2 regions of the Alkalihalobacillus sp. MEB130 genome follow, and region 2 is predicted to be linked to the other one. Evidence: a T-box and tRNA genes for the amino acid it is inferred to sense, from the RefSeq annotation. Region 2 holds a T-box; the other holds one or more tRNA genes.
What was found. A T-box is a leader RNA that pairs with one kind of tRNA and senses whether it is charged. The one in region 2 lies ahead of leuS (leucine--tRNA ligase), so its partner is inferred to be a tRNA-Leu.

Region 1: it has a tRNA-Leu gene. The T-box ahead of leuS (leucine--tRNA ligase) is inferred to sense a tRNA for this amino acid. The anticodon was not compared.

What each region holds. Positions count from the first base shown of each region.
Region 1 is NZ_JAOANA010000013.1:78,011-93,116, forward strand. Features, by position in the region: gene N0O92_RS14110 (Gfo/Idh/MocA family protein) at 1-322, opposite strand, end outside; gene N0O92_RS14115 (Gfo/Idh/MocA family protein) at 327-1,418, opposite strand; gene N0O92_RS14120 (sugar phosphate isomerase/epimerase family protein) at 1,432-2,202, opposite strand; gene N0O92_RS14125 (helix-turn-helix transcriptional regulator) at 2,408-3,178, shown strand; gene N0O92_RS14130 (hypothetical protein) at 3,251-3,451, shown strand; gene N0O92_RS14135 ((deoxy)nucleoside triphosphate pyrophosphohydrolase) at 3,515-3,919, shown strand; gene N0O92_RS14140 (MarR family winged helix-turn-helix transcriptional regulator) at 4,103-4,537, shown strand; gene N0O92_RS14145 (FAD-dependent oxidoreductase) at 4,618-5,178, shown strand; gene N0O92_RS14150 (FMN-dependent NADH-azoreductase) at 5,438-6,064, shown strand; gene N0O92_RS14155 (hypothetical protein) at 6,112-6,267, opposite strand; tRNA gene N0O92_RS14160 (tRNA-Leu) at 6,997-7,082, opposite strand; RNA gene ffs (signal recognition particle sRNA large type) at 7,090-7,354, opposite strand; RNA gene ssrS (6S RNA) at 7,371-7,554, opposite strand; gene mgrA (L-glyceraldehyde 3-phosphate reductase) at 7,817-8,809, shown strand; gene N0O92_RS14180 (LLM class flavin-dependent oxidoreductase) at 8,908-9,909, opposite strand; gene N0O92_RS14185 (MDR family MFS transporter) at 10,046-11,530, opposite strand; gene N0O92_RS14190 (TetR/AcrR family transcriptional regulator) at 11,720-12,613, shown strand; tRNA gene N0O92_RS14195 (tRNA-Leu) at 12,702-12,783, opposite strand; tRNA gene N0O92_RS14200 (tRNA-Thr) at 12,792-12,867, opposite strand; tRNA gene N0O92_RS14205 (tRNA-Val) at 12,871-12,946, opposite strand; tRNA gene N0O92_RS14210 (tRNA-Glu) at 12,954-13,028, opposite strand; tRNA gene N0O92_RS14215 (tRNA-Ser) at 13,049-13,139, opposite strand; tRNA gene N0O92_RS14220 (tRNA-Ile) at 13,170-13,246, opposite strand; tRNA gene N0O92_RS14225 (tRNA-Gly) at 13,263-13,333, opposite strand; tRNA gene N0O92_RS14230 (tRNA-Pro) at 13,663-13,739, opposite strand; tRNA gene N0O92_RS14235 (tRNA-Arg) at 13,745-13,821, opposite strand; tRNA gene N0O92_RS14240 (tRNA-Leu) at 13,831-13,919, opposite strand; tRNA gene N0O92_RS14245 (tRNA-Cys) at 13,945-14,015, opposite strand; tRNA gene N0O92_RS14250 (tRNA-Gly) at 14,029-14,100, opposite strand; tRNA gene N0O92_RS14255 (tRNA-Gln) at 14,103-14,177, opposite strand; tRNA gene N0O92_RS14260 (tRNA-His) at 14,194-14,269, opposite strand; tRNA gene N0O92_RS14265 (tRNA-Trp) at 14,284-14,357, opposite strand; tRNA gene N0O92_RS14270 (tRNA-Ala) at 14,361-14,436, opposite strand; gene N0O92_RS14275 (protoporphyrinogen oxidase) at 14,748-15,106, shown strand, end outside.
Region 2 is NZ_JAOANA010000003.1:13,189-28,294, reverse strand. Features, by position in the region: gene ftsW (putative lipid II flippase FtsW) at 1-424, opposite strand, end outside; gene N0O92_RS03730 (putative polysaccharide biosynthesis protein) at 670-2,310, opposite strand; gene N0O92_RS03725 (BaiN/RdsA family NAD(P)/FAD-dependent oxidoreductase) at 2,559-3,830, shown strand; gene N0O92_RS03720 (H-type small acid-soluble spore protein) at 4,099-4,278, shown strand; gene N0O92_RS03715 (hypothetical protein) at 4,379-4,837, opposite strand; gene leuS (leucine--tRNA ligase) at 5,023-7,446, opposite strand; T-box leader at 7,559-7,782, opposite strand; gene N0O92_RS03705 (MDR family MFS transporter) at 8,050-9,255, opposite strand; gene mnmL (tRNA modification radical SAM protein MnmL/YtqA) at 9,385-10,362, shown strand; gene mnmM (tRNA 5-(aminomethyl)-2-thiouridylate-methyltransferase MnmM) at 10,359-10,931, shown strand; gene N0O92_RS03690 (beta-class carbonic anhydrase) at 10,997-11,593, shown strand; gene N0O92_RS03685 (tetraprenyl-beta-curcumene synthase family protein) at 11,654-12,709, opposite strand; gene N0O92_RS03680 (alpha/beta hydrolase) at 12,790-13,572, opposite strand; gene N0O92_RS03675 (gamma carbonic anhydrase) at 13,678-14,205, shown strand; gene N0O92_RS03670 (DUF1540 domain-containing protein) at 14,293-14,448, opposite strand; gene N0O92_RS03665 (hypothetical protein) at 14,463-14,678, opposite strand; gene N0O92_RS03660 (hypothetical protein) at 14,829-15,106, opposite strand, start outside.

The sequences.
Region 1 (15,106 bases), on a different contig from region 2:
TTTCCTCAGCTTCTTCTTTCGATGTTGCCATTGGTTTTTCACATAATACATGTTTTCCTGCATTTGAAGCATCAATTGATACAGGTGCATGTAAATAGTTTGGCAAACAAACACTAATTGCATCGATTTCTTCTAGTTTTAAAAGCTCTTTATAATCAGTAAACGCCTTTGCACCATATTTTTCAGCCATTTCTTCTGCACGTTCTGCAACGATATCACATACAGCAACAATTTCTACTTGATTATTTGTCCCATATTCAGGTAGATGACGCAATCTTGAAATACTTCCACATCCGATAACTCCTACTTTAACTGTACTCATTGCTTTATTCCTCCGTATTGATGTATTTACTTTTTAATAAAAGTGGTTTTACACACGTAGTTTCCATCTCGTAATGTCTGCTTTGTTCTGATGATTGATGAATTCCGTGCATGACCTCAAGAACATGCAGGGCCAACTGGCCACTTGCTCTTGCCTCTGATTCATTTTGTATTGCTTCCACCATGTCCGCTAATCCGATTCCGCGTAAATTATCATCTGCGTCTCCTGCTGGCTTTAGCTCGTTCCATTCTTTTTCCCCATGTACTTTGAGTAATAGAGGTTGATTAAAGTGATTCGGATCAGGCAAACTGATCGTTCCCTTCTCCCCGTATATTTCAATAAACGGCGTTCTAGACGCAGCAACATCAAAACTCGTTGTAATAGTTGAAGTGGCTCCAGACGCAAAATCAACCATTCCACTCACATGAGTCGGAACATCTACTTTAAATGTTTCTCCGTAGTTAGCTTCACTCGTTTTCATCCGTGTTGGGAAAGAAATTTTGGTTGATCCAGCTATTCGTTTCACAGATCCAAGTAAACTCACAAGTGCTGTAATATAATAAGGTCCCATGTCATACATAGGTCCTCCGCCTACTTGATAAAAAAATTCAGGATTCGGATGCCATGATTCTGGTCCACGAGACATCATAAAAGCGGTTGCTCCAACTGGCTTTCCAATGATGCCTTGTTCTAGAAGCGAACCAGCAAGCTGGATGCTCCCACCTAAAAATGTATCTGGTGCCGATCCGACATAAACATTTTTTAACTTAGCAGCTTCTAAAATTCGTTTCCCGTCTTCAAAAGAAACGGAAAGCGGCTTTTCTGTGTAAACATGTTTTTTTTGTTCGATTGCTTGTAAAATCACTTCAGCATGAGCGTGAGGGACCGTTAAGTTTAAGATCACATCTATTTTAGGTGACGATAGTAAATCCGTTGTTGTCATCTGTTCAATTCCATATGAGTCTGCTACTTCTCGTGCTCTTGCTTCGTTTACATCTGCACAAGCAACAATATCAAACGCTGAAAATCGTTGACTGTTCTTTAAGTAAATTCCGCTTATGTTACCACAGCCTATAAGTCCTACTTTTAATGCCATGTCCCTTCCTCCTTTATTTTTCAGCTAAATGAGGAAGTTTTGTCTTTAGATAATTAATGCTCATTTCAATGCTTTCTAGTGGAGTACGACGACTTGCATCCTGCTCAACGATCCACCATTGAACATCTGCTTCTTCACCCGTAGCCAGTACCGCTTCAATATCGACCCCACCTGTACCAAGTTCTGCAAAAAATTTCTCTTCATCTGTTGTCATGTCTTTTAAATGAACCAAAGGTGTTCGTCCTTTGTATCGTTGAATCCATTCAACCGGATCTTCACCCGCTTTTGTTAACCAATACACATCAAGTTCTGTCTGAACATGATCTGCACTTGTGTCATCGAAAATCGCTTCAAGTGCTGTTCTCCCATCATGTAAACGCTCAAGTTCAAAATCATGATTGTGATAGCAAAGCGTAATGCCTTCTTGTTTACATTTTGAACCTGCTTCCTCTAAAAAAGAAATAAGAGACTGATAATGTGCTTCTGTACGCTCATCCGGCATTAAAAATGGACAAACAATATATTTACTACCAAGAATTTTTTGATCTTCTATTACTTTCTCTAAATTATCTTTTAATTCAACTAATGAGATATGGCTTGATGCAGCTTTTAAACCTAGTTCATCTAGTACCACTCGTACTTCTTTTGCCGAAAGTCCTCCGTAACCAGCAAACTCCACTCCCTCAAAACCTAGTTCCGCTACTTTTTTTAGTGTACCAACAAAATCTTGCTCACTTTCTTCGCGCAATGTATACATTTGAACTGCAACTGAAATGTTTGACATATCCAAAACCTCTTTCACCATTTATTTGTAAACGCTTTAATGTTCTCTAATAAAAAAAGCCTTTCTTACTCTCCCCTTACCTCCTTCATTCATACATTATCATCAATTTCCTTTATGATAATTGGTTTTTCCCTTCATGAAAATAAATGATATGATTAAAACATCAACTATTTTGCTATTTTTAATATAAAAAGGAGCACTCACAATGATTTCTATTGGCTTATGTAGTTTTTCTCATCATTCTAAACCGTTTTATTCTTCCTATAAATCAGGATTAAGTGACTATTTGTTTCGTCTTCAAACAGAAGGCTCTTGTGAAATCGTTATTAACGAAGATTCGATGTCTATTGAAAAAGGTCATCTCCTCCTCCTTAAACCAGGAGATTATTATGAATTAAAAATAGAGGAAGATCAGAATAGTAGTGATTTTTATGTTTTTTGTAAAGGAGATTGGATCGATCATTGGTGGGAGCGCTCCAAAAAACCAAGTATTTCACGTATTCATTTAGATGAGAAAATTCTAACACTATGGAGGCATATAATAGTTGAAGAACGCCGCCCTCCTACAAAAGAGAACCGTGAATTAGTAGAGTATTTAATGAAGGCCCTTTGCCTTTCTCTTGAACGAGCTGTCAATGAAACGACTGAATTCTTCGAGCGTCCACCTATCGTCAGCCGAATGATGCGCTTTATTGAAGAAGAAGCTTTAACCCCATTTAAAATTGAAGAAGTTGCACAGCACGTCGAACTAAGTGTCTCCCGGGCCGTGCACCTATTTAAAGAACATGTTGGAAAAACAATGATTGAATATGCGCAAGATATTCGCTTATCTGCAGCTAAAGACCAAATGAAATATACTCATTTGTCCCTTGAACAAATTGCTGAAAACTGTGGGTTTGGTAGCTATACGTATTTTCATAAAGTGTTTAAGAAAAAACACGGAAAATCTCCTGGGGTATTCAGGAGAAAGGAATAGGTTGTTTTTTCAACTTACTATGATCATAATAAGTAAACAAATCTAAAAAAAATTGAAAGGAGAGTGAAAAAAATGGAAAAAAACGCATTAAACCGAGTGAAAGCACAATTAGCGCAGTTAGACAAAGAAAATAAGTGGGTGGATATTGATCGCGACGAAGTCATTGACCAATTAATTTACGAAGAAATCAAGGCCGCTTCTTACGAATTAGATAATGAGAGGGTTGGACAATTAGTGAAACATCTAATAGAGGAAAGTGAGAAGTTGAAATAATGTTTACGAGTTTTACTATATTGTACCTCTCCACCATTCATAATACCTGACATAGGAGGCCCTATGAATAAAACCATCAATGTCGTTGCCGCTATTATTGAAAATGAAAAATTGGAAATCCTTTGTGCACTTCGTTCTCCCGTGATGAAAATTCCAAACATGTGGGAGTTTCCTGGGGGAAAGGTTGAAAAAGACGAAGATTGTTACTCTGCTCTGAAAAGAGAAATTACTGAAGAATTGCAATGCCAAATTGAACCTATCGATGTATTTCACGAACACACGCATACGTATGAGGAGTTTACGATTCACCTTATTGTTATTAGAGCAAAACTTATAGCAGGTCTCCCCATTGCAAATGAACATTCTAAATTACTTTGGCTCAAACGAGAACAGCTCTTATCACTACAATGGGCACCAGCAGATATCCCGGCAGTTCAAAAATTAATTCGGAAAAAAGAGGATATCTAGAGTAACATGGCTTTAGTTGTTCTCTTTCCTTAGTACATTATTTCTAAGCCCCCCTCTAGAGATGAATTGAATCCCCTTCCTTTTTTACATTTATTTTACAAACTCAAGTTGACAGAAGTATACAATTTTTCTATACTTAGTTTGAAATTAGTATGTATAGCAACTATTTGTGAGGTGCACATATTGAAATTATCCTTCCAAGATTATATTAGTATTAAACTACATAAAACCGATTTAACTTTAACTAGCTATGTTAAAGCTAAATTAGAGCCATATAACCTCGCTCCAGAGCAAAATTTAATTATGATGCTCCTGTGGGAACAAGATGGTCTGTCACAACACCAACTTGTGACTAAATTAGAAAAAGATAAGACTAACATTGCTAGAATGGCATCAAACTTAGAAAAAAAAGGGTTTATTAAAAGGAGCCATTGTCAAGATGACCGCCGTTCTCTCAAGCTTTACTTAACACCGTGTGGAAAGAAGCTTGGGGATGAGGTTATTCCTATTGCAGAACAATTTAATGATCTCGTTTGCAAAGGAATTTCAGAAGTAGAACTAATGCAAATGGAGAAGATCCTAGAAAAAATGAATAAAAATGTACAGGAGCAACTTTAAAGATTACAAATGTAATTGCTCTTTTACAGATATATATTTTAGGAAGCGCTTTACTATTATCATTTTTGGGGGAATGAACTATGTACGATATCGCCATAATTGGAGGAGGCCCAGCAGGTGCTAGTGCAGCCATTTTTGCAGCGAAGGCCGGGAAGAAAGTGGTTGTTCTTGATAACAGCAAAGGGATGACTCAACGAGCATGGGTTGAAAATCATTACGGGGTCAATGAAATAGCTGGTCCTGATTTAGTGGAAACAGGTAAAAATCAAGCCATTAAGTTTGGTGCTGAAATAATTGAAGACATTGTCGTTAACGTTTCTTCAGAAGCTGAAGGATATAAAATTGAAGGTGAGAACCAAGAAGTTCATGCAAAACATGTACTATTTGCAACTGGTGCATTGAGCAACTTAGCTGAAAAAATTGGGCTTACAGTTATAACGGCAACAGAACCTAGAATTAAATCCATCATTGAAGTTGATAAAGATGGGCGCACGAATAAAGACGGTATTTGGGCAGCGGGAACTATAGCGGGGGTAAGTGTACATACTATTGTCACTGCAGGAAATGGTGCAGCTGTTGCTATAAATATTATTAGCGAATTAAACGGTGAGCGTTATGTTGATCATGACATTTTAAAATAGATGATTCAAACAGGCCTCCTCCTCTGGAGACCTGTTTTTGCTCTCCCATTTTATTTTAAGTCGTATTGATTGACTTTGAGATTGACCTTAATTATACTAAGTTTTATGTAATTAGTATGTATAGCAACTATTTATTTTTAGCTTCTTTCTAAGATACAAAATAACGTGATGTAGTACTTCTTTGTAGTTACTAATAAAGTACTAGTTACATTTACACAATTTGTTGCTATAGCAACATTATTAAATGGAGGTATTTTTTATGGCAAACGTATTATTTGTTAAGGCAAATTCAAGACCTATCGAACAGGCGGTAAGTGTTAAACTTTATCACACTTTTTTAGATCAATATAAAGCATCTAATCCTAACGATACTATTACGGAGCTTGATTTATTCGAAGAGAACTTACCATATTATGATACGGATAAGATTAATGGTATGTTCAAGCTTTCAAAAGGATTAGAGTTAACTCCTTCTGAAAAAGAAACAACAGATATCGTAAATCGTTATTTAAATCAATTCCTTGAAGCAGATAAAGTTGTGATCGCATTCCCACTATGGAATTTCACAGTACCAGCTGTTCTCCACACATATTTAGACTACATGGCTCAAGCTGGTAAAACCTTCCGTTATACAGCTGAAGGTCCTGAAGGGTTACTACCAGACAAGGACGTTGTTCTTCTAAATGCAAGAGGCGGTGTTTACTCAGAGGGCCCTGCTCAATCAGCAGAAATGGCTGTTAACTTTGTAAAAACAATGTTTAGCTTCTGGGGTGTAGAAAAATTGCAAACGGTTATTATTGAAGGACATAACCAATTCCCTGATCAAGCTGAAGAAATCATCGAAAAAGGATTAGAACAAGCAAAAGAAGTGGCAAAAACATTCTAATGAACTTATGAACAGCAGGTTGGCTTCAATCCCAACCCGCTGTTCTTTTATTTTTCTAAAAATGGAAAATAAGGAGTTTGTACATGCTTCATATTTCCTTCTGGTTGAATGACATAATCTTTATATCCTTTTTTGTCTCCTGGGACTACCTTTTTCAATCCGCTTCCATCATAGTAAGTTGGCTTGTCTTGTAAACGATTCATGTTATCACTCCTCATTTTTTCACCGGCTTTTGTCACTAAGTAGTTAGTTAGAATTCAATAAATACGAGTCCTAATTAAAGAGAATAGCTCCCTCTTACTGCTGTCTCTTCGATGTTATGATAGGTATAAATTCACCCTCTAATCGAAATTACCTTCATATAATCTGCCCTTACCTCCTATTCCCTCCCTTTCATCATCCTAATAAGTAGGAGTTTAGTTACAAAACTATTTAACTAATATTTTAACTTATGATACTGAATTGGTAAACATTTCAATTCAATTTTTTCCAATTTATGTCTTAAAAACCAAAAATGAAACAATGCTTATAACTCTTCATACAGGAAAATCATCTGCCAGAATTACCTTTTCTAACTTCTTTTTTAGGTTGATAAAGACTGATGTTTCAAGTGGCAAACTCTCTTTTATTTCCTTACTTATTTTGTGAACAGCAAAAACCACAACCATTGTCGGTTGTGGTTTTTCATCTAGTAACGTCCTCCTCTTAAAGAGAGGAGGACGTTACTAGATGAGCCTTTATAGAAAACATTGTCCACACGTGGCTATCCAAAATCCCCATAATAATCTTTAATTAGTTCAAGTTACAACAAAATATTAAATTCCGCGCGACAATACACCAAAAAATTCACTACCTTCAGCAGTGAGAACATCAACATATCATAATTTATCAATATTACCAACACTTTTCAAAACAATTTCCTTGGTAATTTTTGGTGCGGTTAAGAGGACTCGAACCTCCACGGGGTCACCCCCACTAGGCCCTCAACCTAGCGCGTCTGCCATTCCGCCACAACCGCATTGTAACCGTGCACCTATCCTTGATATCGTTACATAAGTGTAACTAATGTAGCCAGCTCAATCAGGGTAACCCACGGCACACAGAATGATCTATTTATGGCTGCTTCCTTCCGGACCTGACCAGTTTCATAGGTTTCTGTTGCGTGGACCCCAATGGTCAACACCGCTTGCATAAGGCAAACCTTACATAAACGATACCGCAGATAGGAATTCAATCTCGCTAAGGCGGATTGCGAGTCACAGGGCACCGCCAACTCCCCATCTAGCACGGTATGTATTTTCTAAAATATATTCCCACTGATGCCGTCACCCTAACTGTTTTTATAACCCGCTCTGAGCAGGTGGGTTTCTTCATGGTAACATCTTGCGATCCTTCATAAATGAAGGCTTGGCATCAGTTATCAAATGTTAGAATCCCTAGAAAACAATACGGTTTAAAACAAAAAGGGTTTACGCACATCGTAGGATATGTCTCGGATTGTAATGCCGCCATAACCCGGCGACAAATATTATATTAACACGATAGATAATTCTACGCAATGTTTTCGGTGATTTCTTTACTTCCAATTTTTTTCATCAGTATTATTCTACATCTTTATCGCAGCTTACGGCTATATACAAAAAAATTTATAGTAACTTTCACTTTCATAATGCCCTTCTTTTATATAAAATAATGTATAACCCGCGAAAGGGCTTTCGTTAAGTGAGTATAATATAAAAGGAGTGTCATACAATGGTATATCAAGCTAGCCAAGACCGATATAACACAATGAAATACAACCGCTGCGGTCAATCTGGATTACTTTTCCCCGCTCTATCACTAGGTTTATGGCACAACTTCGGCGGAGTTGATCCATTCGAAAACGGACGAGCTATGCTTCGTCGCGCTTTTGATTTAGGCATAACCCATTTTGATCTAGCCAATAATTACGGACCACCTCCAGGTTCTGCCGAAGAAATGCTTGGCTCTTTATTAAAAACTGATTTCGCGCCGTACCGGGATGAACTTGTGATATCTACAAAAGCCGGTTACCACATGTGGGATGGCCCTTATGGAGAATGGGGTTCGAAAAAATATCTAATCGCGAGTTTAGATCAAAGCTTAAAAAGGATGGGACTAGATTATGTAGACATCTATTACTCCCATCGTCCAGACCCTAACACACCCCTTGAAGAAACGATGGGTGCACTTGATCAAATTGTTCGCCAAGGAAAAGCACTATACATAGGAATTTCCAGCTATAATGCGGAACAAACAGACCAGGCTGTTAAAATCTTAGATGAGTTAGGTACACCTTTACTTATCCATCAACCAAGTTACTCGATGTTAAATAGATGGATTGAAGATGATGGGTTACAAGACGTTCTTCAAAAAAATGGAGTTGGGTCGATTGCGTTCTGTCCACTTCAGCAAGGTTTGTTAACAAATAAGTATATTAACGGAGTACCGTCAGATTCTCGCGTAGCTAAATCTACAGGCTTTTTAAGTGAGGACCAAGTGACCGAGGACGTTATGAATAAAGTAAAGAAACTTGGCGCCATAGCTGCAGAAAGAAATCAAAGCCTAGCACAAATGGCTTTAGCTTGGGTTCTTCGCGAGGGAAGAATTACATCTGCTTTAATTGGCGCTAGTAAAGTAAGTCAAATTGAAGAGAACGTTAAAGCACTTGACAACCTTGATTTTTCAACTGAAGAATTAGAAAAGATTGAAGCGATTCTTAAATAGAATTGAAAGATGGCCAAGAGACTTCCCTCTTGGCCTAAAGGTTTTATAAAATAGTTCATTTACACTAAACTAACGGAAGCATCATAAATCATGTTCTTTTACCTTCCATCAACCACTTCTTTAAATATTTCGTAAGACCGCTTTTGTTTCCCCTCATCATAAATATACGAAACCGCCATAATTTCGTCAACGTTATACTTTTCTTGAAAACGCGTTAATTGCTCTCGGATTGAATCCTTCGAACCTACTAACGTGACACTAGACATCGATTTAGCCATTTCCTTCTCTGGCATACTCCAAATGTCATCCATATTATGAACCGGAGGACTTAACGGACTTTGTGTACCCCGCACTACATTTAAGAAAAATTGTTGCATTGTCGTTTCTTCAAAACGTGCCTCTTCATCAGTTTCAGCTGCAATGACATTCAAGCAAACCATCATATATGGCGCATCCAAATACGCAGAAGGTTGAAACTGTTTACGATAAATAGAAATGGCTTCTTCCATATATCTTGGTGCAAAGTGGGATGCAAAAGCATATGGCAAACCTAATTTAGCTGCTAACACAGCTGAATCCGTTGAGGACCCAAGGATATAAATTGGAATCCCTGTTCCAACTCCTGGAAATGATTTTACAAATCCTTGTTCCTCTTCTGGACCAAAATACGTCAACAAGGAGTTTACATCATCAGGAAACGTGTAGACAGAATCATTTTTCGAACGCCTTAATGCATTGGCCGTCCTCATATCTGTACCTGGAGCCCGACCAAGACCCAAGTCTAGTCGATCAGGGTAAATGGTTGCCATCGTACCAAATTGTTCTGCAACAACGAGAGGAGAATGATTCGGTAGCATAATCCCCCCAGAACCTACCCGGATGTGATTCGTATTTTCTAATGTATGCTTAATTAAAATTGGTGTTGCGGAACTCACTAAAGTAGATGTATTGTGATGTTCGGCTATCCAATATCTTGAAAAACCTAACTTTTCCGTCGCTTGTGCAAGATCCACCATGGAATCAATAGCCTCTTGTGAATTTTGTCCTTGACGAATAGGTACCAAGTTTAAGACGGAAACAGGAATGTTAATTTTTGACATAATTATGTGTCCTTTCTTGATCAGTTTCTACTCTATCCTACCAATTTACGCTTATGATTCAAAACTAATTGCTCAGCTGGCACGAACTCATTTGTGATCATGCCTGTTTTCGCATACTTTGTCTATTTTAAGGTTGTTAAACAACTACCTTAGTACCCGTTGGTTTTGTTTCGTATGAATCTTCCTCTTCTTCTTGTTTTACCCGCTTCATCAAAAACGCTAACGCTAGCGCAAAAATCACAATAAAAGAAGAAATAAAGAAGGCAAAATTAATTCCATCTAACATCGCTAAAACCGAAATATGTTCAAGAGAAGTTTCAGGTGATCTTTCCAAAAATGCAGCTGTTCTTGATTCAGTACGATTCGACATCAACGTAACGAGCAAAGCTGTACCAATGGCCCCAGACACTTGATTTAATGTGTTATTCATAGCCGTACCATGTGGGTAAAATCGTGTCGGCAACTGATTTAATCCATTCGTTTGAACGGGCATCATAACCATAGAAATGCCAAACATTCTTACCGCATGTAAAATCATTAAATATTGATAGGTCGTCTCTAATGTTAATGTACTAAACATATAGGTCGTCACCGTTATAATAGATAACCCGGTAATGGCTAGTATTTTCCCACCATATTTATCAAACAATTTTCCAGTGACAGGTGACATAAAAGCCATAACTAAAGCCCCCGGCAACATCATTAGCCCCGCATCAAATGGAGAAATACCTCTAATAGTTTGAACATAGATAGGCAAAAGTAGCATTCCAGAAAACATAGCCATAGTTAAGATCATAGAAATAGCTGAAGACAACGCAAACATCGGGTATTTAAAAATCACAAAATTTAACATCGGCCTTTCGAGCTTCGATTGACGAAAGATAAAAGAGACTAATGAAATCATTCCAATAATGATAGTTAAATAGACTAGAGGACTGCCCCACCCTTTGCTACCCGCTGAACTAAACCCGTACAAAACTCCGCCAAAACCAATACTTGATAACATAAGAGAGAAAACATCTAGTTTAAGATTTACCTTTTCTTTCTTATCTTTAAGCAAGAAAAACCCTATCGTTAACACTCCAACTGCAATAGGTGCAACAAAATGAAATAGCATCCTCCAATTGTAATGTTCGACAATCCAACCGGATAAAGTGGGACCTATAGCTGGTGCTGCCATTAAAATCAACCCGAAAATACCCATAGCAGTCCCCCTTCTTTCAATCGGAAAGCTTACTAACATAACATTCATTAAAAGAGGCATTAGGATAGCTGACCCTGAAGCTTGCAACATTCGACCTGCTAGAAGTAACGGAAATACATGAGCGAGTCCCGCAACGATTGTTCCAAAAGTAAACAAACACATTGCAATTAGGAATAAACGCCGCACTGAATATTTTTGAATGAAAAAAGCAGTGGTTGGAATCATAATTCCATTTACAAGCATATAGCCTGTTGTTAACCACTGAACTGTTGCTGGTCCTACCTGCAAATCCATCATTATTGATGGCAACGCAATATTTAATAGTGTGTTATTTAAAAATGCAATAAATGCTCCTATCATAAGTACGGATAAGACTCCGTAATTGGGACGAGTGCCTTTATCAATGGAATGTTCCATTATATTTCCCCTCTCTATACCATAGGTACATCTTTTATACCTTTAGTTCATCTTGACAATATATTATACTAACGGTTCAACTAATTCAACACTAAAATTTCTTTATAGTGATGGATTTGTCCAAATAAATAAAATAAGGTATGATTACTTCTATACTAGCAGTTCAACTTCAAATAAAAGGTGATGTATATGAACGACAGAAAACAACATGTCATAAACATGTCCCATAAACTATTTGTAGAGAAAGGATTTCAAGCAACGTCCATTCAAGACATTTTAGAATACAGTGGAATTTCAAAGGGAACTTTTTATAATTACTTTTCTTCAAAAAACGAGTTAATAATGGCTCTCTTTAGAACGTTTTATAAAAAGATGGAAAAAGAACGAAATGAATTGCTTATAGGTGAAGATCCTTCTGATATCGAAATTTTCGTTAAGCAATTTGAATTTCAATTAAATACAAACAAAAAGAACAAAGTTTTTACTCTGTATGAAGAAGTCCTCTTCTCAACCGACGAGGAACTCAAAGCCTTTATAAAACGAGGCCAAATTCGAACGATACAATGGGTCTATCGACGATTTCAGGATATTTTTGGTAAAGATAAGGAACCTTATTTACTCGATTGCGCGATTATGTTTTTAGGCATTCTCCATCAAAACATGAAGTATTACACAATGGAACATCAGTCCAATACGAGTACATATCAGGTTGTGCGTTATAGTGTAAAACGAATGGAAAAAATGGTTCAAGAACTAGCTCAATCAAATGAACAACTAAATAAACCTGAACTTTTAAATAAATGGCTTCCTTCTATAGAACTAGAGGGAACGAATCTCCAAGCACAGATTAGTGAAGTCATTACCGCTTTGAGGATTTCAATAATAAACCATGAAGAGAAAGAAAGAAATTTGGAACTTTTACATTTCCTCCAAGAGGAACTCACTCACAATTCTCCTCGTGAATTTCTTATTGAAAGTGTGATCGATTCATTAAAAAACACCTTATCTTCAGTTCATCAAGAGCAATTCGCTTCTCTTGACCGTCTCGTTTCTAAATACTTTAATTGTGAGAAGGGAAATTAGGGTAGGTATCGTTTCATGTTTAATTAGAGGAAATGAAATGAAAAAGAGCACAATCCAATTAGTTTGGATTGTGCTCTTTTTCTATGAATGCGGGTGAAGGGAGTCGAACCCCCACGTCAAAAGACACTAGATCCTAAGTCTAGCGCGTCTGCCAATTCCGCCACACCCGCGAAATAAGTGGTGCCGGCCAGAGGACTTGAACCCCCAACCTACTGATTACAAGTCAGTTGCTCTACCAATTGAGCTAGGCCGGCATATGGTGGAGGATGACGGGATCGAACCGCCGACCCCCTGCTTGTAAGGCAGGTGCTCTCCCAGCTGAGCTAATCCTCCATATAATTGGTGACCCGTACGGGATTCGAACCCGTGTTACCGCCGTGAAAGGGCGGTGTCTTAACCGCTTGACCAACGGGCCACTAGAAATAAAGCATGTCATGGCGGAGAAGGAGGGATTTGAACCCTCGCGCCGCGTAAACGACCTACACCCTTAGCAGGGGCGCCCCTTCAGCCACTTGGGTACTTCTCCATATCTCAGTTATTACGTTTTACTGTGGAATGGTGGGCCTGAGTGGACTCGAACCACCGACCTCACGCTTATCAGGCGTGCGCTCTAACCAGCTGAGCTACAGGCCCACAGTAATTTTATAAGAGCGGGTGATGAGAATCGAACTCACGACATCAGCTTGGAAGGCTGAGGTTTTACCACTAAACTACACCCGCATGTTAACTAGATTTGTATCATAAAATTGACTCCGCCCAAACATGTCTCTTCCTCTTCTAGCAATTCTCAGAAGCAAATGCGTCGAGACAACTCGTAGCTTATTCGGCAGAAGCGTTGCTCGTGGCTGAGGTTTTACCACTAAACTACACCCGCATGTTAACTAGATTTGTATCATAAAATTGAATCCGCCCAAACATGTCTCTTCCTCTTCTAGCAATTCTCAGAAGCAAATGCGTCGAGACAACTCGTAGCTTATTCGGCAGAAGCATTGCTCGTGGCTGAGGTTTTACCACTAAACTACACCCGCATATTACATTATTTGACTCTCTGGTCGGGAAGACAGGATTTGAACCTGCGACCCCCTGGTCCCAAACCAGGTGCTCTACCAAGCTGAGCCACTTCCCGTAATATGGCGCGCCCTGAGAGATTCGAACTCCCGACCTTTTGATTCGTAGTCAAACACTCTATCCAGCTGAGCTAAGGGCGCTTATTTAATTGGTGCCGAGGGCCGGACTTGAACCGGCACGGTAGTCACCTACCGCAGGATTTTAAGTCCTGTGTGTCTGCCAATTCCACCACCCCGGCAAGGCAGATACTTGTAAATTAATGAAGGCGGTACCCGGATTTGAACCGGGGATCAAGGTTTTGCAGACCCGTGCCTTACCACTTGGCTATACCGCCATTATTGTAAAAGAGCGGAAGACGAGATTCGAACTCGCGACCCCCACCTTGGCAAGGTGGTGTTCTACCACTGAACTACTTCCGCATTGGCTGGGCTAGCAGGATTCGAACCTACGCATGACGGAATCAAAATCCGTTGCCTTACCGCTTGGCGATAGCCCAATACATTGTAGTAATATGGGGCGACTGATGGGAATCGAACCCACGAATGCCGGAACCACAATCCGGTGCGTTAACCACTTCGCCACAATCGCCACGTTAATCATATTGGCAGGGGCAGTAGGAATCGAACCCACACCGGAGGTTTTGGAGACCTCTGTTCTACCGTTAAACTATGCCCCTAAATGGTGGAGCCTAGCGGGATCGAACCGCTGACCTCCTGCGTGCAAGGCAGGCGCTCTCCCAGCTGAGCTAAGGCCCCATTTACGAAAACAGTAAAAGTAATCACTCGAACAATTAATACTATACCACAGCATCTTATTCCACGCAACTATTTTTATTGTTTTTATTTTTTGTCCTTCACGAATTTTTATTTTATCATAAACTTAATAACATACAAGTCTTTAGTTAAAAAATCTTAATCAAACTGCCGGTATCCCATCCACTCTAACTAAATAAGTGGAGGGAAATCAAAAAATATGTCAGTATGTTGTACAGATAACTAATATAAGGAGAGAAATGAGTACATTACGTTATAATAAATAGAGAAACTGTCAAATAGGAGTGAGAACACTGAAAACTATAGCTGTTATAGGTGGGGGGATTACTGGCCTAACCACGATGTATTATTTACAAAAATTATTACGTGAACACCAAATACAAGCGAAGTTAACGTTAATAGAGAAAAAGGAATATCTAGGAGGGAAAATTAACACGGTTTTAAATGAGGAATTTATTATGGAGACAGGAGCGGACTCCATCGTTGCAAGACACGAAAGCGTCATGCCCTTAGTCGAAGATCTACAGTTACAAAAGGAAGTGGTCTATAATTCAACTGGGATATCCTATATTTATTCAAACAATGAATTACACCCTATTCCCGCTGACACTGTATTCGGTATCCCAACAAGTGTTGATTCATTATTTCAAAG
Region 2 (15,106 bases):
ACTGATCAATATAGGCTTGTTTTTGTGAATATACTTGAGCTAAATAGATGATCATACCAATCTTAACAAATTCAGATGGCTGTACCCTCATTGGACCTAATTGAATCCAGCGCTGAGCTCCTCCAATCGTCACTCCAAGCCATGGTAACAAAACGAGAAATAACGAGACGATTGATAGGAGTATAATGATTGGAGATAACTTTCTGTAAAACCGATACGGGAAATGCATCACAATTAAGAAAGCAAAGATAGCTAGTACAAACCAAAGCAACTGACGTTGAATAAACGAGTATGCGTTTGGAACAGTTTGTCCTAACCCGATCGGATAACTTGCACTAAAGACCATCACCAATCCAAATGCAGCTAAAAGGAACGTAGTGATGATTAACAACCAATCATTATCTTTTCGAAATGAATATTTCATCGCGCCCCTCCTGCTCTAGCAATCATTCATTTACCACGAAATGGCTGTATTTAAAGCAAGAAAGAAAAACCTAAGTTTGTTCCACCTTACTAATTAATTTCCTGTAGACCATTCTCTATTATAACAAACCGTATTTATAAGCAAAAGAGGCTTTCCTTGGTAAAGAATGTCGAATTAAAGTCTTCCCTTACCAAATAACGTATAGATCGGGTTAAGAAAGTCCGTCTAATAACAACTAAAAAGATCTATCCCTCTTCTCTTTCTCTTTGTTTTCTTCTATTTAATACGTTAAACCTCGCGCCAAGTACTTGTCCTGCTAAATGAGAACGATAGCTTAGATAGAGATAAATACCAGCACCAACTAAAATTCCACCAAATAAGCTTGGGAAGGCACGTAATTGAGAAGTGATTGGAATGATCGTTTGGATCCCCATGTTGACAAAGATAACAGCCACTGCCATCGCAGCTGTAAAAACAACGATTAACAAAGCGCGTTTGACAATTAATTTATAACTAAAATTGGCATACTTCCCAATAGCCCAAACCGTAACGGAAATAGAAGCGGCATATCCCAAATACGTCGCTAACACTCCCCCAACAGGTCCAAGCATCGATAAGAACCAACTATTGGTTGCAAGTTTTAGTAGCAAGCCAATACAAAGAGCAAGAACAGCGATGTTTTGTTTATTCATCCCTTGTAAAATAGCTGCTGTAACAGCAAAAAGGGAGAAGAATAGTGTAATGGGAGCATAATAACGCAAAATGTATCCTCCCACTTCAAAGTCTGATAGCCCATAAAGAGCTCCAAATGCTGGATAAGCAAGGACTGACATACCTACAGCCGCGGGAATCGTCAAAAACAAAATGACCTGATACGTTTGTGTAATTTGTTTTTGTAACAAGGCATGATCATTTGTTGTAAACGATTTTGTAATCGTTGGAATGAGTGTAATTGATAGAGCTGTTGCTAATGCCATTGGTATTAAGATGATTTTATGAGCTGTATTGGAGAATACCGCGAACGCAATTTCTGATTCGTCTTGCGTCAAATGGGTGCCAATTAACGTGTTGTTAAATGTAAATAAATCGATTAATTGATACAATGGAATCGCAAGACCAACGAATGATAAAGGCAGAGCATAGGAAATGAGCTCTTTATACATGTCTTTTAACGACAATTGATGATCAACCGTACTCTTTTCAAGCTGCTCATGGATCAATGTTTTTCTTTTGAACCAATATGTGACCAAAACAGCCAGTCCTCCAAGGGCACCAACAAATGCACCAAACGTCGCAAATCCAACGGCTACCCCAATACTCCCTTCCATCATGTTCACAATTGAAAAAGTAATGGCCAAAATAAAGACAATCCGAACAATTTGTTCAATTACTTGTGAAACAGCGGTTGGACCCATTGACTGAAACCCTTGAAAATACCCACGAATAATCGACATGATGGGCACAATTAACAGTGCCACACTTACCATTCGAATCGTAAAGACGATTTCTTCAAATGTATTTCCTTTTTCTGTTGGGTTTTCAATAATCCATGGTACGATATACGGTGCAGCAAAAAACAAAATGAGAAAAGCGATTAATCCCGTAACAGACATGAATAACAAACCTGATTTAAATAAGCGATGCCCCGTTCGGTAATCTCCTAAGGAATTATATCTTGAGACAAATTTAGAGACTGCTAACGGAACCCCTAATGTCGCCAAACTTAACAAGACGGTATAGGGCAAATAACCATAAGAGTATAAGGCAATCCCCGTTTGGCCTACAATGGCTGTAAAAGGGAATATATAAATAAGGCCTAATATTTTAGATACAAATGTAGCGGCTGTTAACACCATTGTGCCACGCAATAATTTTGAATCAGACATAATTGAACCTACTTTCCAAGTACATACTTAATTAGAAAAGCAAATAAAACTCCTTCTGCATTTTACCATAGTCTTGAACGCGTTGCTCGTTTAACATCCATTCCTTTTTAAGAGGAAAAATGATACGGTATAGCAATATGTTAGCTGAAAGGTTATTTTCTTGGCTTTTTCACGTGGGTCCTCATCAGCCTACATACTATTCGTACACATAATTGTAAATACATAATTTTATATATGAGGTGAAAGCGATGAAGAAATACGATGTCATTGTCATCGGAGGAGGACCATCAGGTTTAATGGCTTCCATTGCAGCAGCTGAACATGGCGCTGCCGTTCTTTTATTAGACAAAGGAAATAAGCTTGGTCGTAAGCTTGCTATTTCTGGTGGTGGTCGCTGCAATGTAACAAATAGAATGGAGATCCAAGACTTAATTGCTCACATACCTGGAAATGGCCGTTTTATGCATAGTCCATTTTCTGTATTTAATAATGAGAACATTATTGAGTTTTTTGAAGGATTAGGGATTCAATTGAAAGAAGAAGACCGCGGTAGAATGTTCCCGGTTAATGATAAAGCCACAACTGTTGTTGAGACTTTGTTACGTCGTGTTCGAGAGCTTGGGGTCGATATTCGAACAAATACAACGGTAAACACCATCAATTATTCAGAGGAAGCTGTAGCAGAAGTGGTTCTCTACAGCGGTGAGGAAATTTCTACTTCAGCAGTTATTGTCGCAACTGGTGGAAAATCAGTTCCTCACACCGGAAGTACTGGAGATGGCTATCCATGGGCGGAAAAGGCAGGGCATACCATTACAGAGCTTTACCCTACAGAAGTACCCATCACCTCAAATGAACCGTTTATTCGTCAGAAGACTCTTCAAGGGTTATCGTTAAGAGATATTGAGCTTACGGTTTTCAATCCGAAAGGCAAAAAGATAAAAACGCATGATGGTGATATGATTTTTACTCATTTCGGTATTTCAGGACCAGCCGCACTAAGATGCAGTCAATACGTTGTAAAAGCCTTAAAAAAGTCACAAACAAAAACAGTGAAGATGGAAGTGGACCTCTTTCCTGCTGTATCAGAGGAGGCTCTTTTTCAGCAAGTTCTTTCCAAAGTAAAAGCTGAACCGAAGAAGGCATTGAAAAACATACTAAAAGGATTTGCCCAAGAACGATTTTTACTATTTGTATATGATCAACTAGATCTAGATTCACAAACTCAAGCTTCTACCATTTCACATGATGAATTACGTTCTCTCGTAAAGATGTGCAAGCATTTTGAGATCGAAGTAAACGGAACACTTTCCATTGAAAAAGCATTTGTTACTGGCGGAGGAATATCCATTAAAGAAATTGAACCAAAAACGATGCATTCCAAAAAGAAAAAAGGCTTGTTTTTCTGTGGAGAAGTATTAGACATTCATGGATACACAGGAGGATACAATATTACTGTAGCCTTTTCCACAGGGTACACAGCTGGGAAATCCGCAGCAGAGCAATTTGCTCACAGCTAATATCCACATTATCCACAACCTACCTCTTTTTTTAGTTAACATCTCTAAAAACTGTAACTCCAACATATACACATGTGAATATGTTGGAGTATTCACATGGTTATCCACAATTTTGAACCGATATGTACCTTTCCTTCGTTTGCCAATGTTTCTATTTTCACATAGAAAACTCACCTTCGCGAACTGAATCTTTCATTCCAAAACAGGAAGAATAATCTAATGTATTTTCACACATCATAAAACGAATACATTAGAGGAGTGAATGAACATGGATGCCAATCGAGTAAAACAAATTTTGTCCTCTTCAGCAAATATCGATGTGACTTATAACGGAACATCTGTCTGGATTGATCAATTACATGATGATGAAAAGACAGCTACGGTGCATTTACGTGGACCTTTAGAAGAGCGTTCTGAAGTAGATATTTCTGAATTAAAAGAACTATAATTCGATTGTTAAATAAACGTTTGTTTAAACATTTGAGTTGGTAAAAATGGCACTGAAAAAGGAAATTCCTTTTCCAGTGCCTTGTCTTTTAGATCGCAAACTATTGAAGGTTATTTTGCTGTTTCATCGCATCAAACACATTTTGTTGCGCTTGTTGAACTTGTTGCTTTTCTTGTTGAATATGTTGTTTTTCTTGTTCAACTTGTCCTTGAAGAGCTTGTAATTGTTGTTGACCTTGCTCTACTTGTTGATGTAAATTTTGTAAATTCAACTTTTGCTGTTGAACTTGCTGCTGTGCTTGTTGCAGTTTTTGTTGTGCTGCTTGAAACTCCTGATTTTCTTTTTGTAAATTCTGTTGAGCTTGTTGCAATGGATCTAATTGCTGAACTTGCTGTTGTACTTGTTGAAGCTGCTGTTCTGCTACAACTAACTCTTCATTTCCTGTTTGAAGCTCTCGTTCAGCTTGTTGTAGATATAATTTTGTTTCTAGAAGATCTAGATTATCAAAGTCTTCTTGACCCATTTCAAGTAGCAATTGTTGTTTATCTTTTTCAGCCATTATGAAGCCTCCGATTCATCGTAGTCAGGTACTTATATACCCACTTTTATCGTGCTCATAATTGCTCTTTCTATCCTAAATGAACGGTCATTTGTTCACATGTAAATAGAGACAAAGGGCTATCTCATAAGCATCCCTACCATGTTTAGGTAGGAATACGTTGAGACAGCCCTTAGAGTTTTTCATTATCCAACTACAATATTAACAAGCTTTCCTGGTACAGCAATGATCTTTCGAACGGTTTTGTCTCCAATTGCTGATTGTACTTTGTCATCACCTTTGGCAATGTCTTCCATTTGCTCTTTCGTCGCATCTGACGGAATCATAAGTTTTGCTTTTACTTTCCCATTAATTTGAACGACCACTTCCACTTCATTTTCTACAAGCAATGCCTCATCAAATGTCGGCCATTGTTCATAGCTAATTGTGTTATTATGTCCTAGCTTTTCCCATAGCTCTTCTGCTACATGTGGAGCGATTGGCGCTAGCATTTTAACAAATCCTTCCATCAATTCTCGTGGCAGAACTTCTTGCTTATACCCTTCGTTAATGAACACCATCATTTGTGATATCGCTACATTAAAACGAAGCTCTGTCATATCTTCTGTTATTTTCTTAACAGATTGATGATACACTCGAGCAAAGCTTTCAGATGCAGGTACGTCTTGAATTGCCGTGCTAATCTCACCTGTCGCTTCATCAACGAATAAACGCCAAACACGATCTAAGAAACGACGAGCGCCATCTAAGCCATTAGTCGACCAGGCAATCGAACCGTCTAATGGGCCCATGAACATTTCGTATAAACGCAATGTATCTGCACCATGACTGTCAACAACGTCATCTGGATTGACCACGTTTCCTTTTGACTTACTCATTTTTTCATTATTTTCACCAAGAATCATTCCTTGGTTAAAGAGCTTTTGGAACGGTTCTTTCGTTGTAACAACACCAATGTCATAAAGAACTTTGTGCCAGAAGCGCGCATATAACAAGTGAAGCACAGCATGCTCTGCTCCCCCAATGTAAATGTCGACTGGGAGCCATCTCTTTAATTTCTCTGGATCAGCTAATGCCTCTGTATTTGTCGGATCAATATAACGAAGGTAATACCAGCAGCTCCCTGCCCATTGAGGCATCGTATTTGTTTCACGACGACCTTTTTTCCCTGTTACAGGGTCAACCACTTCTAACCAGTCCTTCGCATTTGCTAAAGGTGATTCGCCTGTTCCAGACGGTCTAATTTCTTTCATCTTCGGCAATTCAAGCGGCAATTGATCCTCAGGAACGGTTGTCATTGTTCCATCTTCCCAATGAATGACTGGAATTGGTTCTCCCCAATAACGCTGACGGCTAAATAACCAATCTCGCAGACGGTACGTCACTTGTTTTTTCCCAAATTGATTAGCTTCAAGCCAGTCAATCATTGTTCGAATGCCCGTTTCCTTATCTAAGCCATTTAAGAAGTCCGAATTTACGTGATCACCATCGCCAGTATAGGCCTCTTCCTCAACACTTCCACCAGCAACGACTTCACGAATCGGCAACTCAAATGTCTTAGCAAACTCGTAGTCACGTTCGTCATGAGCAGGTACCGCCATGATCGCTCCTGTTCCGTAACTTACTAATACATAATCAGCAATCCAAATCGGAATACGCTCACCATTTACAGGATTAACAGCATACGCCCCAGTAAAGACACCGGTCTTTTCCTTTGAAAGCTCTGTGCGTTCCAAATCACTTTTGGCTGCTACTTTTGCTTTGTATGCGTCAATTTGTTCTTGTTGCTCAGCAGTTGTAATAACATCAACAAGCTTATGCTCAGGTGATAGCACCATATACGTTGCTCCAAATAATGTATCAGGACGCGTTGTAAAGACTTTGACCTCTTCCCCTTCATGTCCATCAACATTAAACGTAACTTCTGCTCCTTCAGAGCGTCCGATCCAGTTACGTTGCATATCTTTAATGCTCTCAGGCCAATCAAGTTCTTCTAAGTCTTCAAGTAAGCGATCAGCGTAAGCGGTAATTTTCAGCATCCACTGCTTCATCGGACGACGCTCGACTGGATGATCACCGCGTTCACTCTTGCCATCAATAACCTCTTCATTCGCTAATACCGTCCCTAGTGCAGGGCACCAGTTAACAGCCACTTCATCAATATAAGCTAAGCCTTTTTCATGAAGTTTTGTAAAAATCCATTGTGTCCATTTATAATAATCAGGGTCCGTCGTATTGATTTCACGATCCCAATCATAGGAAAAACCTAATGATTTGATTTGACGGCGAAATGTATTAATGTTTTGTTCAGTAAAAATCGCAGGGTCATTCCCTGTATCAAGAGCATACTGCTCTGCAGGAAGACCGAATGCATCCCATCCCATTGGATGAAGAACGTTATATCCTTGCATTCGTTTCATTCTCGATAAAATATCGGTAGCCGTATAGCCTTCAGGGTGACCAACATGAAGACCAGCTCCTGAAGGATAAGGGAACATATCTAACGCATAAAACTTTGGTTTATCGGGCTCCTCTATTGTTTTAAATGTTTTGTTTTCTTCCCAATACTTTTGCCACTTTTTCTCAATTTGCTCATGTGAAAACGACATCCTATTTTCCTCCTAAATTAGCTTGTTCAAACGTGTGATGGTTCGAGCTTTAAGATTGTTCAAAAAGGGATTTCCGAGCCTATATAGAAAAAACCCCCATCCCTAACAATTTGTTAGGGACGAGAGTTATTTATACTTCCCGCGGTACCACCCACATTAATGAATATACATCCTTCATTCGCTCTACACAAATAACGGTCGTGACCCGTCAAAAGCTACTTTTATTCGCTTTCAAAACTCAAAGGCGAGTTCATCATACTTGTTCGACTGACTTGCACCACCCGTCAGCTCTCTAACATCCCAACTATGATTACTACTCCTTATCAACGTCAACATATGAACTTATATGTATTGTATGAATTCATAACGCTCATGTCAAGCAAGAGACCAAGGAAAAGGGCGTTTTTCAAGGGCACTGAAAAAGGTAATGACTTTCACCTTTTTCAGTGCCCTTGAAGCAATGAGCGGAGCCGTTGCCTTCTTTTAAGCCTGCTATGAGTGGGTTTCTCATAGCAGGCGCGCAACGTGCGAAGCCATTGCACTCCCCCGAATCTGCTAAAAGGAACTTTTTCAGTGGCTTCCATTTTCCTTGGCCTCTTTTTTTTAACTGGATGCCTCTACTTCCTGTTGTTTCGTCTCCATGACTCGTTTTAACGGAACGTCATACACGAGCAAAATGAAAATAGCGATCACAAACAAAAACAGCAACACCATAATAAGCATCGACATGGAGAAGAAATCGACCATCAACCCACCAAGCAAAGGCCCAATCATTCTTCCGCCTGTCGCCACACTATTAATGATCCCCTGGTAATAGCCTTCTTTATTTTTAGGCGCTAACTGACTCGCAATTGTTGGTACAGCTGGCCAAACAAACATTTCTCCAATTGTTAGAACAATCATCGCAACTAAAAACATCGAGAAAACACTTGCTTGTAAGAGGACCGTATATGACAAAATAAAAATCAGGACCCCCACAATCATCTGCTGTTTTAATGTGTGAACCCACTTTTTAATCATCCACGAAACAAGTGGCTGTGCAAACACAATCATTAAGCCATTAATCGTCCACAAAAAACTATAATGTTGAAGAGAAATTCCTAAGGATTGTGTATGTACCGAAACATTTGCTTGCCATTGCGTATAAGCTACCCAACAAATAAAAAACGCAATAGATAACAATACTAGCGAGTGCATCCGATAATTGCTTCGAATCGATGTTTTTTGTTCAAAAACATTTGATGTGTTGGCATGATGAGCCTTTGCCCCAATCTCTTTAAAGAAAAAAGCTACAAATAATGTAAGAAATGCATACATAATAGCGTTAGCTGAAAATACAGCAGTAAGTTGGATACTCGCCACTACGCCAACTAAAGCAGTTCCGAGAGCGACCCCTACATTTTGTGCAATGTACATCGCATTAAATGGTTTGCGCCCACCCTCAGGCCATAAACTGCCTGCTAATGCATACATCGCTGGGAAGATCACACCTGACCCAAAACCTAATCCAATAAGTAAGATCATATAAAAATAATAACTATGATAAAATACTAATATCACCGCACTTACTGTTGTTACGACAAGACCAAATATCATCGTTTGGTACGCACCAATTTTATCGAATAGTCTACCACCTAGTAAGCTTCCTATCACACCCGCACCAGCATTTAACATAAGAACAAACCCTGCTGCTGTTAACGATTTTCCTAACTCTTGATGGATGATAATCGCATTTAACGGCCATAAAAAAGAGGCTCCAGTTACATTAATCGCCATCGCCACAATTAAAAACCAAAGTGATTTTGGCATAATATTTAGCCCCTCCTTCCATTAATCCCTAAGCCATCTTAGGTGATCTTCTTCGGAAATGCAATCTTTTTTAATTGGCATTTGCTGTGATTGCAATTTTACAGCTAAAATAGGATAGAAGGAGTTAGAATGTATAGGAACAAGAAAGGTGATACAATGACGACTCATTACTACGGAGATAAACGATACTATTCTTGGAATTACTATTTAAAAGAGCATTTTGGTGAAAAAGTGTTTAAAATCCCTTTAGATGCTGGATTTGACTGTCCGAATCGTGATGGAAATGTAGCCCACGGAGGTTGCACATTTTGTAGTGAACGTGGCTCAGGGGATTTTGCTGGTGATCGCAAGGATGACCTTGTTACTCAATTTCATACCATTAAAGAAAAAATGCACAAAAAATGGAAAAGTGGAAAATACATTGGATACTTTCAAGCATACACAAACACGTACGCTCCAGTAGAGACGTTACGTGAGTATTTTGAAGAAATTTTGAATCAAGATGGTGTGGTGGGCCTTTCCATCGCAACAAGACCAGACTGCTTGCCAGATGATGTGGTAGAGTATTTAGCTGAACTAAACAAGCGGACATTTTTATGGGTTGAATTAGGCTTACAAACCGTTCATGAACGAACGGCATTGCTTATTAACAGGGCGCATGATTATAGCTGTTACGTAGAAGGTGTGGAGAAACTAAGAAAACACGGAATTAACGTTTGCGCTCATATCATTAATGGCCTCCCACTCGAATCATATGACATGATGATGGAAACAGCCAAAGAAGTAGCAAAACTAGACGTACAAGGAATTAAGATTCACCTTCTTCATTTATTACAAAAAACAGCGATGGTGAAACAGTATGAAAAAGGTCTCGTTCAATTCATGAGTCAAGAAGATTACATTAACCTTGTAGTTGATCAACTTGAGATCTTGCCGCCTTCTATGGTCATTCATCGATTAACGGGTGATGGACCTGCTGATATTATGATTGGACCGATGTGGAGCATGAATAAGTGGAGTGTCTTAAATGGAATTGAAGCAGAACTTGTACGTAGAAATAGCTGGCAAGGAAAACACTATCAAGAAGAAAGGATGTCATTAGGATGAAAGTACTCGGTGTCTTACCTTTCGCACGATTATTATTAGAGAATGCGTTATCTGAAGGCGATATTGCCGTTGACTGTACGGTTGGCAATGGACACGATACGTTGTTTTTAGCAAATGTCGTAGGAGAGAACGGGCATGTCTACGGCTTTGATGTCCAGGAGCAAGCCATTGAAAAAGCAACAGAAAAACTAACCACTCATGAAGTTCATGAGAGAGTTACTTTGTTTCAAACAGGGCATGAAGAAGTACGTTCTCTCATCCCCAAGGACGTTCACTCCAAATTAAAGGGAGCTATTTTTAATCTTGGCTACCTCCCTGGTGGCGACAAGACTATTGTAACTCGACCTACTTCAACCATGGCTGCAATCAGTGCATTGCTAGAGATGATGCCTTTAGGTGGTACGATTGTTCTTGTTATTTATCACGGCCATGAAGAAGGAAAAGTCGAAAAAGAAACCATTCTTTCATTTTTAGAACAATATGACCAACGCCTCGCTCATATTCTTAAATATGAATTTATTAACCAAGCTAACAATCCTCCTTTTGTTGTTGCTATTGAAAAAAGGTAATTGTTGACAAAACGAACTAATAGTTTGAAAATATAGATAATAGAGCGTTTTTGAGGAGAAAAAAAATGACCTTATTGGAAACAGTATTAGCTCATAACGAGCAATTTGTTCAAAGCAAGCAATATGAACGGTTTCAAACGACGAAATTTCCTAATAAAAAAGTCGTCATAGTGACGTGCATGGACACAAGACTATTGGAACTGCTTCCTTTTGCGATGAACATAAAAAATGGGGATGCCAAAATTATTAAAAATGCTGGAGCTGTCATTTCTCATCCTTTTGGTAGCATTATGAGAAGTATTTTAGTAGCAATCTACGAACTAGGCGCAGATGAGGTGATGGTTGTCGGGCATCATGGCTGCGGCATGATAGGGTTAACTCCAGCAAGCATTTTAGAGAAAGCGCAAGACCGAGGCGTTAATCGAGAGACAATCGAAATGCTTGAGTTTTCTGGAGTTGACATTCAAGGATTTTTAACCGGCTTTGACAAAGTAGAGGACAATGTAAAAAATAGTGTCCATATGATCACAAACCACCCACTGCTTCCAAAAGACGTCACTGTTCATGGACTTGTCATCTGTCCTGATACCGGTAAGTTAGACATCATAATAGACGGATATCAAGAAGCACCTGAAACGGTAGCAGAAAGCGAACAGGTCTGATCCTTACAATTAAGGAATCAGACCTGTTTTTTATTCATGACAAAAGGAGCGATGATGCCGTTAACGCTCTCTTCTATACATCCAGCTATTTAATAAAAACAAAAAGGTTGGTAACCCGCCCATTTTAACCATTTTCTTTGATTTCTTTTTCAGCTCTTTGTCTTTTTGGACCTTTTCATCCGAAATATAGATGGCAATCACGCCCCGAATAATCATTCGATGGAACTTCGGGTCTGGTAATTTAGCAATGTACTCTTCTGCTTTCGTCACAAAGAGACGAAACCGTTCAATCATCTCTTTCTCATCTTTATAATAAAAAAGAAAATTTAACTCATCATCAGCGATGTCCTCTTCTTGATCAATAAAATAATCTAACAGTATATGTACACCTTGGAGCCAAGGGTAATATCCTTCTTTTAATACTGTTGCTGTTTCTTCGGTTAAATCAGGTTTCGTTGCATACGTAGCAAGCGTATAAATGCCTAAAGTTGATCCTGCACAAGCAGAAAACTCATACCACGTCATTTTCGGAACTTTATGGCGATGTTCATCAAACCATTTTTCCAAACGAGGAATTCGCTCTTCTTTAATAACATGCTTATGTACTTGTAAATCCCCATAATAGCCGCTTAACTCTAGCATGCCAGCTTGGACTTTTTCAAAAGAAGGAAAAGTCGAGAGAATATCTTGGCATGTTTTCACAATGGAATGTAAATATCCTCCATCATTTTGCTCTTGGCGGTATTGATAATAGTTCTTTAACGTCGCACCTGGTGTTAAGGCATCTAATAAAGACTGATGTAGCGAACGAAAATCATTGGGATCAAGTGATGGACTTTGGTCACATAAGTTATCTAAATAATCACAAGCAATTTGATACGCGATGATAAATTGCAACAAATCATCAAAGCGATCCTTAGCTACTAAACCGTAAACACCGCCGCCTTCACAATGAAATTTCTTCTTTTTCAGTGCATCAAGTGCTTGCGATCGCAGCTCAGGATCAGGGATAGCAGAAGCTTTTTCAATCCAGGGATCAAAGTATTTATGAACCGTTGGAATAACCTCTTTGTAGATGTTCATAAGTAACGGGATAGGTTTTGTTGGTGCAGTCAACCGAGATTCCTCCTGTCAATTTTCCTTCTAAAACCTTAGCACAATCATTGGGTTCACACAATCAAGAACCTCCTTATTGCTCAAGGTGTTAACAAATTGACAAAACCAATAGCATGGCGGAAAACGTTGTCGCGCTCAGGCTCATTAAACACTTCATGATAAAAGCCTTCCCACTCTTTATAATATTTTTCTGATAAAGACAGCTGGTCAAACCATTGTCGTACATCATATTTATTTACAATATAATCTTCACCTGATTGTAGAACGAGTAGCGGTAAATTAGGGAACTTTTCTGGATACCGATGAGCCAATCTCATCGCTTTTGATAATTCTTGATACCACCTAGCAGATACTTTCGTTACACGAAGCTCATCTTTTATATACTCTTCTCGAATCGCTTCATTTCTTGTTGCTAACTCAGAACGAATTCCTGCATTTTGACTGAAAGAAGGCGCAATCCGATGAAGGATTTTCGTCGCAAATTCCTTTGTCTTGGCTGGTGGTTCACTTAAACCTAAGCACGGCGAGGATAAGAGAATTCCTTCAATCATAGCTGTACTTCGTTCCATCAGCGTTCTGATAACCACAAGTCCCCCCATGCTATGGCCGAGCAAGAATATTGGAACCCCCTTTAATCTAGCCTCATCCAACCATTCCTCCACTGAATCCAGGTATTGGTTAAATGATTGGATATGTCCACGTTTTCCTCTTGTTTTCCCCTGGCCTGGAAGATCGCCCATAATCACATCAAATCCATGTTCGTTCCATTTTTTAGCAAGCCATAAATATCGTCCATGATGCTCTCCTGCACCGTGAACCATTACGATAACCCCTCTTGGGTCTGCCACTTCCCATTTCCACATAATGCACTCCTCCTCGACGATATTTGAAAAAAGGACCATGACCTTTCGTTTATACGTTAAAATAAGTATAGCGATTTTTTTATAAAACGAAAAGGATGTGAGCTAATGATTTATCGATATCAAGACAAATTTCCGACAATTTCTGAAAGTGCTTTTATTGCAGATGGCGTGACCATTACAGGTGATGTAACCGTTGGTGAGGAAACAAGCATCTGGTTCCAAACGGTAATCCGCGGCGATGTCTCCCCTACCCGCATCGGAAATAGGGTAAACATTCAAGATCAGTCTATGCTCCATCAAAGCCCAAAATATCCTTTAATTATTGAAGACGATGTCACAGTTGGCCATCAGGTTATGCTCCATAGTTGTACGATTCGAAAAAATGCTCTAATCGGGATGGGCTCCATTGTGTTAGATGGCGCAGAAATAGGCGAAGGTGCGTTTATTGGCGCTGGAAGTCTCGTTCCTCCAGGAAAAAAGATCCCCCCGAATTCATTAGCTTTTGGTAGACCTGCTAAAGTAGTGCGTGAACTCGTGGAAGAAGATCTTATTGATATGGCTCGTATTCGGCGTGAATATGTTGAAAAAGGTCAACATTACAAAATCGTCCTACAGGAAGAAAAAAACAAATGAATTTGATTTAAGTGAATAAGATTGATTATTATTATCAATAATAAAAAATGAAAAGAGCGAAGGCCATCGCTCTTTTCATCTAATCGATTAATGTTGTGGTTCAAATGTTTTGCAATCTGTTTCCTCTTGTTTTTCAGCTTCTTTACCGGTATGACTTACAACATAAATTCTGTCAGCTTCACACTGGTTACCATGAGCCCAGTATACACAGTTATTAACTTCACATAATACATCTTGTGCCATTTTCGTCACCCCCCTCACCCTTCATTTTGACCAAAATCACTGTAAGAAATACTACGATTACGCTCTTTTGTGTAGAATGAGGGTTTGGTTTTTTTTTGGGGGTGGAGTTCTCTTGTTTCGGGTAGCATCTTCCCTTTTGTTTCCTGAACTTTGGTGGTTCGTTTTGTTTCAGGAACCATAATCCCTTTTGCTTCCTGAACTTTGGTGGTTCGTTTTGTTTTGGGAACCATAATCCCTTTTGCTTCCTGAACTTTCGCAAGTCCTCTCGTTTTGGGAATCATAATCCCTTTTGCTTCCTAAAACTTTGGTGGTTCCTCTCGTTTCGGGAACCATAATCCCTTTTGCTTCCTGAACTTTCGCGGTTCCTCTCGTTTCGGGAATCATAATCCCTTTTGCTTCCTAAAACTTTGGTGGTTTCTCTCGTTTCGGGAATCATAATCCCTTTTGCTTCCTGAACTTTCGCGAGTCCTCTCTTTTCGGGAATCAACTTCCCTTTTGCTTCCTGAACTATCGCGGTTCCTCTCTTTTCGGGAACCATAATCCCTTTTGCTTCCAGAACTTTCGCGGTTCCTCTCTTTTCGGGAACCATAATCCCTTTTGCTTCCTGAACTTTCGTGGTTCCTCTCGTTTCGGGAACCATAATCCCTTTTGCTTCCTG